DNA from 2 places in the Fictibacillus sp. Mic-4 genome. Region 2 is predicted to be linked to the other one. Evidence: riboswitches for the same ligand, from Rfam matches in the RefSeq annotation. Region 2 holds a riboswitch; the other holds the start of a gene.
What was found. Region 2 has a riboswitch for S-adenosylmethionine ahead of mmuP (S-methylmethionine permease). Riboswitches for the same ligand answer to the same signal wherever they lie in the genome.
Positions count from the first base shown of each region.

Region 1: it holds a riboswitch for S-adenosylmethionine, as region 2 does, so the genes downstream of both, WD019_RS05270 (methionine biosynthesis PLP-dependent protein) here and mmuP (S-methylmethionine permease) in region 2, are expected to answer to the same signal.

Region 1 covers NZ_JBBHZM010000004.1:96,103-100,506, forward strand. Annotated here, with positions in the region: gene WD019_RS05260 (bifunctional homocysteine S-methyltransferase/methylenetetrahydrofolate reductase) at 1-73, opposite strand, end outside; gene metC (cystathionine beta-lyase) at 87-1,259, opposite strand; gene WD019_RS05270 (methionine biosynthesis PLP-dependent protein) at 1,256-2,368, opposite strand; SAM riboswitch class I at 2,452-2,576, opposite strand; gene WD019_RS05275 (rhodanese-related sulfurtransferase) at 2,737-3,639, shown strand; SAM riboswitch class I at 3,745-3,852, shown strand; gene WD019_RS05280 (homoserine dehydrogenase) at 3,926-4,404, shown strand, end outside.
Region 2 covers NZ_JBBHZM010000027.1:23,418-27,821, reverse strand. Annotated here, with positions in the region: gene mmuM (homocysteine S-methyltransferase) at 231-1,190, opposite strand; gene mmuP (S-methylmethionine permease) at 1,174-2,574, opposite strand; SAM riboswitch class I at 2,658-2,763, opposite strand; gene WD019_RS15885 (hypothetical protein) at 2,852-3,223, opposite strand; gene WD019_RS15880 (acyl-CoA thioesterase) at 3,249-3,764, opposite strand; gene WD019_RS15875 (LysR family transcriptional regulator) at 3,963-4,404, opposite strand, start outside.

The DNA.
Region 1 (4,404 bases), on a different contig from region 2:
AAGAATAAAGAAGGGTGCCCATCGCTCCGTCGCCTATTAATATGTTCGTTTTTAATTCATCCAGTAGTCCCATCCTTATTCTCCTTTCATGCAAAAACTTTCTTAGATGCAAAAAGTGCCTTATCGAGGTCTTTCATAAGGTCTTCAGGGTTTTCAAGTCCAACCGACAATCTTAATAGAGAGTCGGATATTCCTCTTTTTTCACGTTCATGTTTCGGCATGGCCGCATGTGACATTTTTGCCGGAAAAGACAGAATCGACTCAACGGCACCTAAACTAACAGCGAATACCGGCAATTGAAGTTGTTCTAAAAATGAACGGAGATCAACTTCGTTCCCTAGCTCAAAAGAGAGGACGGCGCCCGGACTATTCGCCTGGCTGCTTTGAATTTCATATCCCGGGTGGGAAGAAAGTCCCGGATAATAAACGTGTTTAATCAATGAATGCTCCTGTAAAAAATTTGCGATCTGCTTTGCTGATTTTACCGATTGTTCCAGCCGTACATGGAGAGTTTTTAGCCCTCTAAGAATAAGCCAGGCATCTTGAACGCCAAGGATGGCGCCAAACGAATTTTGCAAAAAGCCGAGTCTATTCCCGAGTTCTTCATCATTTGTTACTGCAAGACCGGCAACGACGTCGCTATGTCCTGACAAAAATTTTGTCGCGCTATGCAAAACGACATCCGCGCCAAGTGAAAGTGGTTTTTGCAAAGCAGGAGTCAAAAACGTATTATCAACAAAGGTAAATGCCCCGATGTTTTTTGCCAGGGAAGACAGAGCCCGAATATCTGCAACCTTTAAGAGCGGATTGGATGGTGTTTCAATATAAATAAGCTTTGTATTTGGACGAATCGCTTGTCTTACCGCATTGATATCCGTCATGTCAACAAAAGTGTGATCAATTCCGAATCGCGAGAGAACTTCCGTGACCATTCGGAATGTTCCGCCATAGACGTCATCCGGCAATATGGCATGATCTCCTTGTGATAATAGAAGAAAGGCCGTTGAGATGGCGGCCATTCCTGAAGAAAAAGCGAACCCTCTTGTACCTTCTTCCAATTGAGCGATTGTCTCTTCCAACGCTTCACGTGTTGGGTTTAAAGAACGGGCGTAGTCGTATTTGCCGAAATGGTCAACATCCGATTGATGAAAGGTCGATGCATGTTGAATAGGAACACTTACCGCACCTGTTGCCGGATCATATTTATTGGAATTATGGAGCAACCGGGTTTGAAAGGTATAGTCTAGACTATCGCTCATTGTAATACCCCCTGACTTACTTTGCTTAAACTGTGTGCAAGATCTTTAATTAAATCATTTACATCTTCAATACCTACAGAGAAGCGCAACAGTCTGTTGCATACGCCAGTTTTTATCCGAATTTCTTCAGGAATATCGGCATGTGTCTGTGTCGCAGGATACGTAATAAAGCTTTCCGTACCTCCTAAACTTTCAGCAAATGTGATCAGTTTCAATTCTCGCAAAAACGGGTCGACCCAGGACTCGTTCACCAAACGGAATGAAAGCATTCCGCCTTTTCCGGGATAAAGAACATCAGTAACCGCTTCGTGATTCGCTAAAAACTGGACAATCGTTTTCGCGTTTTTTTCATGCTGTTTCATGCGCAATGCCAATGTTTTCATGCCTCTCATGAGAAGCCATGAATCGAACGGACCGAGAACGGCTCCGGATGCATTATGATGCTTAGCGAGCAATTCACTTAACTCTTTTCCTTTCGAAATGATTAAACCCGCTAGTACATCATTGTGCCCTCCCAGATATTTCGTTGCACTATGAATGACGATATCCGCTCCATCTTTAATCGGTTGCTGGAGAAGCGGTGTGTAAAAGGTGTTGTCAACTATGAGCAGTATTTGGTGTCTCTTCGTTATTTCCGCAACTTTTCGAATATCGGCCTGTTCCATTAATGGATTCGTTGGTGTTTCAAGAAAAACCGCTTTCGTATTTTCTGAGATAGCTGCCTCGATTTCGTCACAACAGGAAGTATCGACATAAATACAATTTAATCCCCATTTACGGAATCCTTCTTCAAATAAACGGTACGTGCCCCCGTATAAATCTTTAGAAACGATGAATTCGTCACCAGATTGAAAGAGTGCGAGCACGGTAAGGATTGCACCCATTCCTGAACTGCAAGCAAAGCCTGCGTCCCCGCCTTCAAGGTCGGCGATCGTTTTTTCAAGAAGACAACGTGTAGGGTTGCCCGTGCGTGAATAATCATAGCCTGTTGATAGGCCGATCCCATCGTGGCGGTAAGCGGTAGAAAAATAGACTGGAGGATTTACAGTTCCAGTAGCGTTTTCACTTCGGTTTCCAATTTGTGCGAGTTTTGTTTCGATTTTATACATTTCCCCATCTCCTCTAAAGTAGTAACGAAAAATAAAAAAAGCCTTCTATAAGAAGAAGACTTTAAAACCGATAACAGTCGTTCTTCTTATCTTCCAAGTCCATAAGAGCTGAACTTGTTGGAATTAGCACCTTTTCAAGCGTTTTGCCGGCGGCTTGAAGGTTGCTGAGGTGTCATCGGGCCAGTCCCTCTACCTCTCTTGATAAGAAATGAGTTGTTTTCATTTAATTTTCTTAACTTTACAACAGATGATTTGAGATTGCAACAAATTTTTTTCCATTTTCAAACGTTTCCTCATTTGAACACTTTCTTTTTTGATGTTTTTTGTTATGATAGGGAAGGATATTTTAGCAGGTGGTGGAATGAAACATGAATTTTAGAGTATTGCTATATTATAAATATGTACCAATTGATGATCCTCAAAGCTTTGCGGAAGAACATTTGAATTACTGTAAAGAATTAGGATTAAAAGGACGCATTCTTGTGGCGAGCGAAGGGCTGAACGGAACGGTTTCAGGGACGGTGGAGCAAACCGATCACTATATGGCTGACCTCCGAAAAGACCCGCGCTTTTCTGATATCGTTTTTAAAATCGAAGAGGCTGACCAGCATGCCTTTAAAAAGATGAAAGTGAAAGTGAAAAAAGAGATTGTGAATTTAAGCCTTGAAGAAGACATTAACCCGAATGAACTGACGGGAAAACATTTATCACCTAAAGAGTTTTATGAAGCGATGCAGCAAGAAGATGTCGTCATTTTAGATGCGAGAAATACGTACGAGTACGATCTCGGCCATTTTCGCGGAGCGATTCGTCCGGATATTGAAACTTTCCGTGACCTGCCGAAATGGGTTCGGGAAAACTTCGAGCAATTTAAAGATAAAAAAGTTTTAACGTATTGTACTGGCGGCATTCGCTGTGAAAAGTTTTCCGGCTTTTTAATCAAAGAAGGATTTAAGGATGTTTCCCAGTTAGAAGGGGGCATTATCACTTACGGATATGATCCAGAGGTGAAAGGAGCCCTTTGGGATGGAAAATGTTATGTTTTTGATGAAAGAATCTCCGTTCCTGTTAACCGCACGGGTGAAGAAAGGATAGTCGGGAAATGCTACCATTGTGGAAGGCCCGAAGAACGTTATGTCAAGTGCGGAAATCCTGAATGCAATAAACATTTGCTTATGTGCGAAGAATGCGAGCGTGAGCATAAACGCTCTTGCAGCAAAGAATGCGCCGAACATAAGTGGAATCGTTATGTAAAAGAACATGCCATTTAAAAAAAGATTTTTACTAAAAATCTGAAAAAGGCATTGACTTTTTCAAATTCTCCGTGTTACATTATTAACTAATTTAAGATGCTAGTAAAAATAACATATATTGGACTCTTATCCAGAGAGGCTGAGGGACTGGCCCGATGACGCCCGGCAACCTTCAAACAATGTTTGAAAAGGTGCTAATACCTGCAGGAAAATTTTCCTGATTGATAAGAGGAGGCGAGCGAAAACCCCTCTTCTTATGAAGAGGGGTTTTTTTATACCTTGATACTTATCTGGAGGGATAAAAATGAATGAAAAAAACGGAGAAAATAAGGGAATTGAAAAACAAATCATTAAAGTGGCGCTTCTGGGATTAGGAACGGTAGGATATGGGGTATTTACAGGGCTTGTTGAGAAAAAAGGTCATTTTAGCTCTTTATTAGGGAAAGCAGTTGAAATTACCGGGATCCTCATTCAAGATCCAACTAAGAATAGGGAACTGCCGAAAGATGTTTTTGTAACGACAAATTTTCAGGAACTCCTTCAAAAAGACAAGCCGGATGTTGTTGTTGAAGCCATCGGGGGAAAGGAACCGGCATTTACTTTTATCAGACAATCTCTTGAGTCAGGGTGTCATGTCATATCGGCGAACAAAGACTTAATTGCTCGCTCTGGAAAAGAACTTTTGCAAATCGCTCAGTCAAATGATGTCCGCTTTGTGTATGAAGCAAGTGTCGGCGGTGGAATTCCTGTTTTGCGAACGATTAAAGAGTTGCTCCAGGTTAA
Region 2 (4,404 bases):
AATCCCATTTTTTAAATGATACGAGGCTGAATACTGTTTTCAACGTGGCGAAGCTGATTGTTAAGATGATTACAAAAATACAATAGGCTATAGATTCTAACAAAATAGTCGAAGCCCCCGCATTCAGAATGACTCTGAATATGGAGGCTTCATTGTTATGCGAAATTAATGAAAAGCACTTGTTACAAAAGCCACAGCGATAATCACCAGAGAGCAATGAAGCGTCCATTTTAAGGCATAACGCTAGAATTCCGCCATTTCTTTGAAAGCTCCCTGATATGGCGAGGAGTTGTTCTACAGCATCCTCCTATTATCTTGGCCCCCGCATGGTACCATTCTTCAGATTTTATTTCGAATTCGTTGCAAGATTCTTGCCCATGCCATGTCTTTGTTTCCGGATTGTAGGTTTCCCCGGAGTTCGGATAAACGATTATCGGCTTATTTGTGTTTGCGCTCAATTCTTTGATGGCTCCAGTTACAACTGCCGCTGGCGCGCAATTCACGCCAATTGCGATAACTTGCTTGCTATTGTCAAACACCCGCGCACATTCCGCAAGCGCAGTCCCATCGCTTATCTCCTTCTCATTTTTCAAAGAAAAAGAAAGCCAGGCATACGCGTCTGGAAAATCCCGCAATAAAGCATCTAAAACGTTTGCTTCTTGAAAGGAAGGGATCGTTTCAAATGCTAATAAATCGGCACCCGCTTCAATCAACGCAGACATTCTTGGACGGTGAAATTCCGCCAATGTTTCGTCTTCCACGCCATAATCGCCTACATACTCTGAACCATCCGCAAGATAAGCCCCATAAGGTCCAACGGATGCGGCAACTAACGGCTTCGGCCTGTTGCTTTGTGCATGTTCCTCCCAAAAATCGTCTCTTGCTTTTTGAGCGAGCCACACTGTTTGCTTAATCAACTCCATAGCGTCTTTCTCTTGAATCCCCCGCCCGGAAAAACCATCAATCGTCGCCTGGTAGCTTGCCGTGATGGCACAGTCTGCCCCGGCGCGGAAATAGTCAGAATGAACTTGATAGATCAATTCTGGATTTTCAAGCAATACACGCGCAGACCATAGGGGGTCGTCCAAATTGCATCCATGTGACTCCAGTTCTGTGGCTAAAGCTCCATCAAGGATCATCATTCGATATTGAGATATGATAGCATCAATCGGGTTAATTTTGTTCGGCATAATCCGCGCCCCTTTTCTTTAAAGATTGTGTAAGATAATAGCTTCCATAGCAAAACAATATAAATGGAATGCCGCAATACAACGCAATTCGTTGGGTAGGGTCGAAGGCGATCCCAATGCATGAGGCAAGGCATAGGATAAAAGAAGCGATGGGCACGAGCGGATATAGCGGCGCTCGATAGGCCAAATCCTTTACGGACTTCCCTTCTTTAATATATTGCCTGCGAAATAGAAACTGTGAAGCACTGATGCTCATCCAAACTGCAACCACTGCCAAACCCGAAATGGAGACAAGCACGATGTACACAGTATCTGGTGCAACAATGCTTGACAATAAAGCCAAAGCCCCGCCTAACATGCTGAAAATGACCGCATTGATAGGAACGCCTCGTTTTGTCAATTTTGCGAAAAATGGAGATATCGTGTTCTTGTTTGCCAGTGACCAAAGCATTCTGGAGGAGGCGTAAAGGCCCGAGTTTGCAGCGGATAAAATGGCAGTCAGTATGACAAAGTTCATAATGTCCCCTGAATAAGGCACGCCAATTCGTTCAAGGACCGTGACAAAAGGGCTCTTGGCCACTCCTGCATCGGAAACAGGCAATAATGCGGATAATACAACGATTGTCCCTACAAAAAAGATGATCAATCTCCACAAGGTCGTGCGTATCGCCTTCGGTATCGTTTTTTCTGGATTTGCTGTTTCACCAGCTGCAATCCCTATCAATTCCGTTCCAGAAAAAGCGAAATTAACTGCGAGCATTGTCATGATCAGGCTAAAAGCGCCATGAGGAAATAGACCTGCTTGATTAAAATTAGAAAAGAGCGGGGCCGATTCTGAATGGGCCATTGGAAGAAGGCCGGCCATCGCCGCCCCCCCTAAAACGATAAATATTACAATGGCCACTACTTTGACCGATGCGAACCAGAATTCAGATTCAGCAAAAAATTTAACCGTGAGCACATTCAATACAAAGATTAAAATGGCAAAAAATGCGCTCCATACCCAGACATTGATGAAAGGAAACCATCTTTGCATAAGCAATCCAGCAGCGGTGAATTCTGAACCTAAGGCGACGGTCCAGGTTAGCCAATAGAGCCAGGCCACTGTATATCCTGTTCCCGGCCCAATGTATTTGGCGGCATAGCTATGAAATGCACCCGTTTCGGGCATATGAACAGAAAGCTCCCCTAAACATAGCATGACTAGATAGACGACCAGCGCACCAATCAAGTAGGAAAGAATCGTGCCAAACGGTCCAGCTTGCTGAATCGTGTAGCCCGAACTTAAAAACAATCCAGTTCCAATTACCCCGCCCAGTGAAAGCATAACTAAGTGGCGCGTTTTCATTTTTCTTTGAAATTCTTGTTGCCTATTTTTGTCCATTCCTGCTCTCCTTACGTTTCTATCCAGAAAAAACAAAAACGCACCCTGCTAAGAGTGCGCTGCTGACAAATAAAAAACGTATGCTCTTATCTATCAGGATCATCACCCGCTGGAATTAGCACAGTGTCTAAAAGCAGACCTGTTGCTGAGGTTTCATAAGGCCAGTCCCTCCACCTCTCTGGATAAGAAATATTTTTTATAACCTTATCAATTGATGCAAAGATTGTCAAGATTCTATAAAACTATTTTTTATGAGTATTATTCGTTCCCTCGTCTATTAATGGATGACAGTTGGACCAACCAATGCCGCTGGTTCCTCCCCTAATGCCAGCTTGCTAATATTTGCGTAACTAATTTGTTTATACGAGTCGAGCAATTGTTTTAATTCCGAGAATCTCTCATCTGTCTTTAACTTTTCGATTTCCTGGCGATAGATCGACAACACATAATCATCCTGGCACCTCGGCTGAAATTTGCCCGGCTCTTCATCCATTAATAAAGACCCCATAAATTGGTATCCAAACTGTAATTGGCGAGTCAGACGAATAACATTTAAAAATTTCTTATGAATGGATGGCTTTGTTGCATTTAATTTCTCAATCGCCAATTGTGCATTTTTCAATTCATCGTAACTTGATGCGATCAGCATGCTCAATCTCTCCTTTTAATTCGTATTAATCCCATGGTTTTTTTAGTGAAAGTTTGGACACAAGCTCTTTATTTTGCTGTCTTTTCAACTTGCGAATCCGCTCGCGTTCTTTCCCCGTTTCGTACAGATATTTTTCTTCCTCCGTTTCCGGAATAACAGGTGCTACCGGTAGCGGCCTTTTATTTTGATCGAGGGGAACAAACGTTAAAAATGCTGTCGCTGCAATTCTCCGTTCCCCGGTTTCAAGATCTTCTGCAATCACCTTGCAGAAAATCTCCATTGACTTTTTGCCTGTATAGCTGACAAATGATTCAATGCAAACCGAATCGCTCACCCGGATCGGTTCAAGGAAATTAACAGAGTCTGTCGATGCCGTGACACATTCCTTCACCCGTGAATGCCTGCGGGCGGAAAGCGTTGCACATGCATCCATCTTTTTCATTAAGACTCCGCCAAATAATGTATGGTAGTTGTTCAAATCATTGGTAAGTACCTGGTCGGTTTGAACAACGCGTGTTTCCTTCACTTTTTTTGCTTCCATCATGATCACCTTTTATATAAAATGCATTTGCCATTGCATCTGCATTAAAATTTTCACAAGTGAATTATAAGGTAACTTGATTGGAATAATACAATGCCAATCCCACATGCCTTTCATAACAAAACCGCATGTAAGCGCTCTTTATCCAAAACAAAATCAAAAGGCCTTCCCTTAAAAGGGAAAGCCTTCTATCGTACATCAATCTGGATAGGGATTTGCTGCCTGAAGCTTTACTTTTGCAAATCGAATAAACTCCTTCTCCACCTGGGATAAATTTGCGTCTTTTCTCCAAATCATGGCCAGATTCCATTCGATTGCCGGATGGGTAACGGTCACCGTTTGAAACGCATCCTCCAGTTCCAAACATGTGCTTTCTGGCAGCAAAGTGATGCCAATATTATAAGCAACCATATCTTGAATAAATTCTAATTGAGAGGTTTCCGAAATGATTTTCGGTTGAAAGCCGGCTTCTTTGCAAGCATTGATGATAAGGTTCCTCAACTCAAAATTCCGGTTGAACATGATAAAGCCCTCTTCTTTCAATTCTTGCAATGACACTTCCTTTTTCCCTGCAAGGGGATGGGATGAGGGAACTACGAGCTTTAATTTTTCATGGACAAACATAAAACTGTCGAGGTTA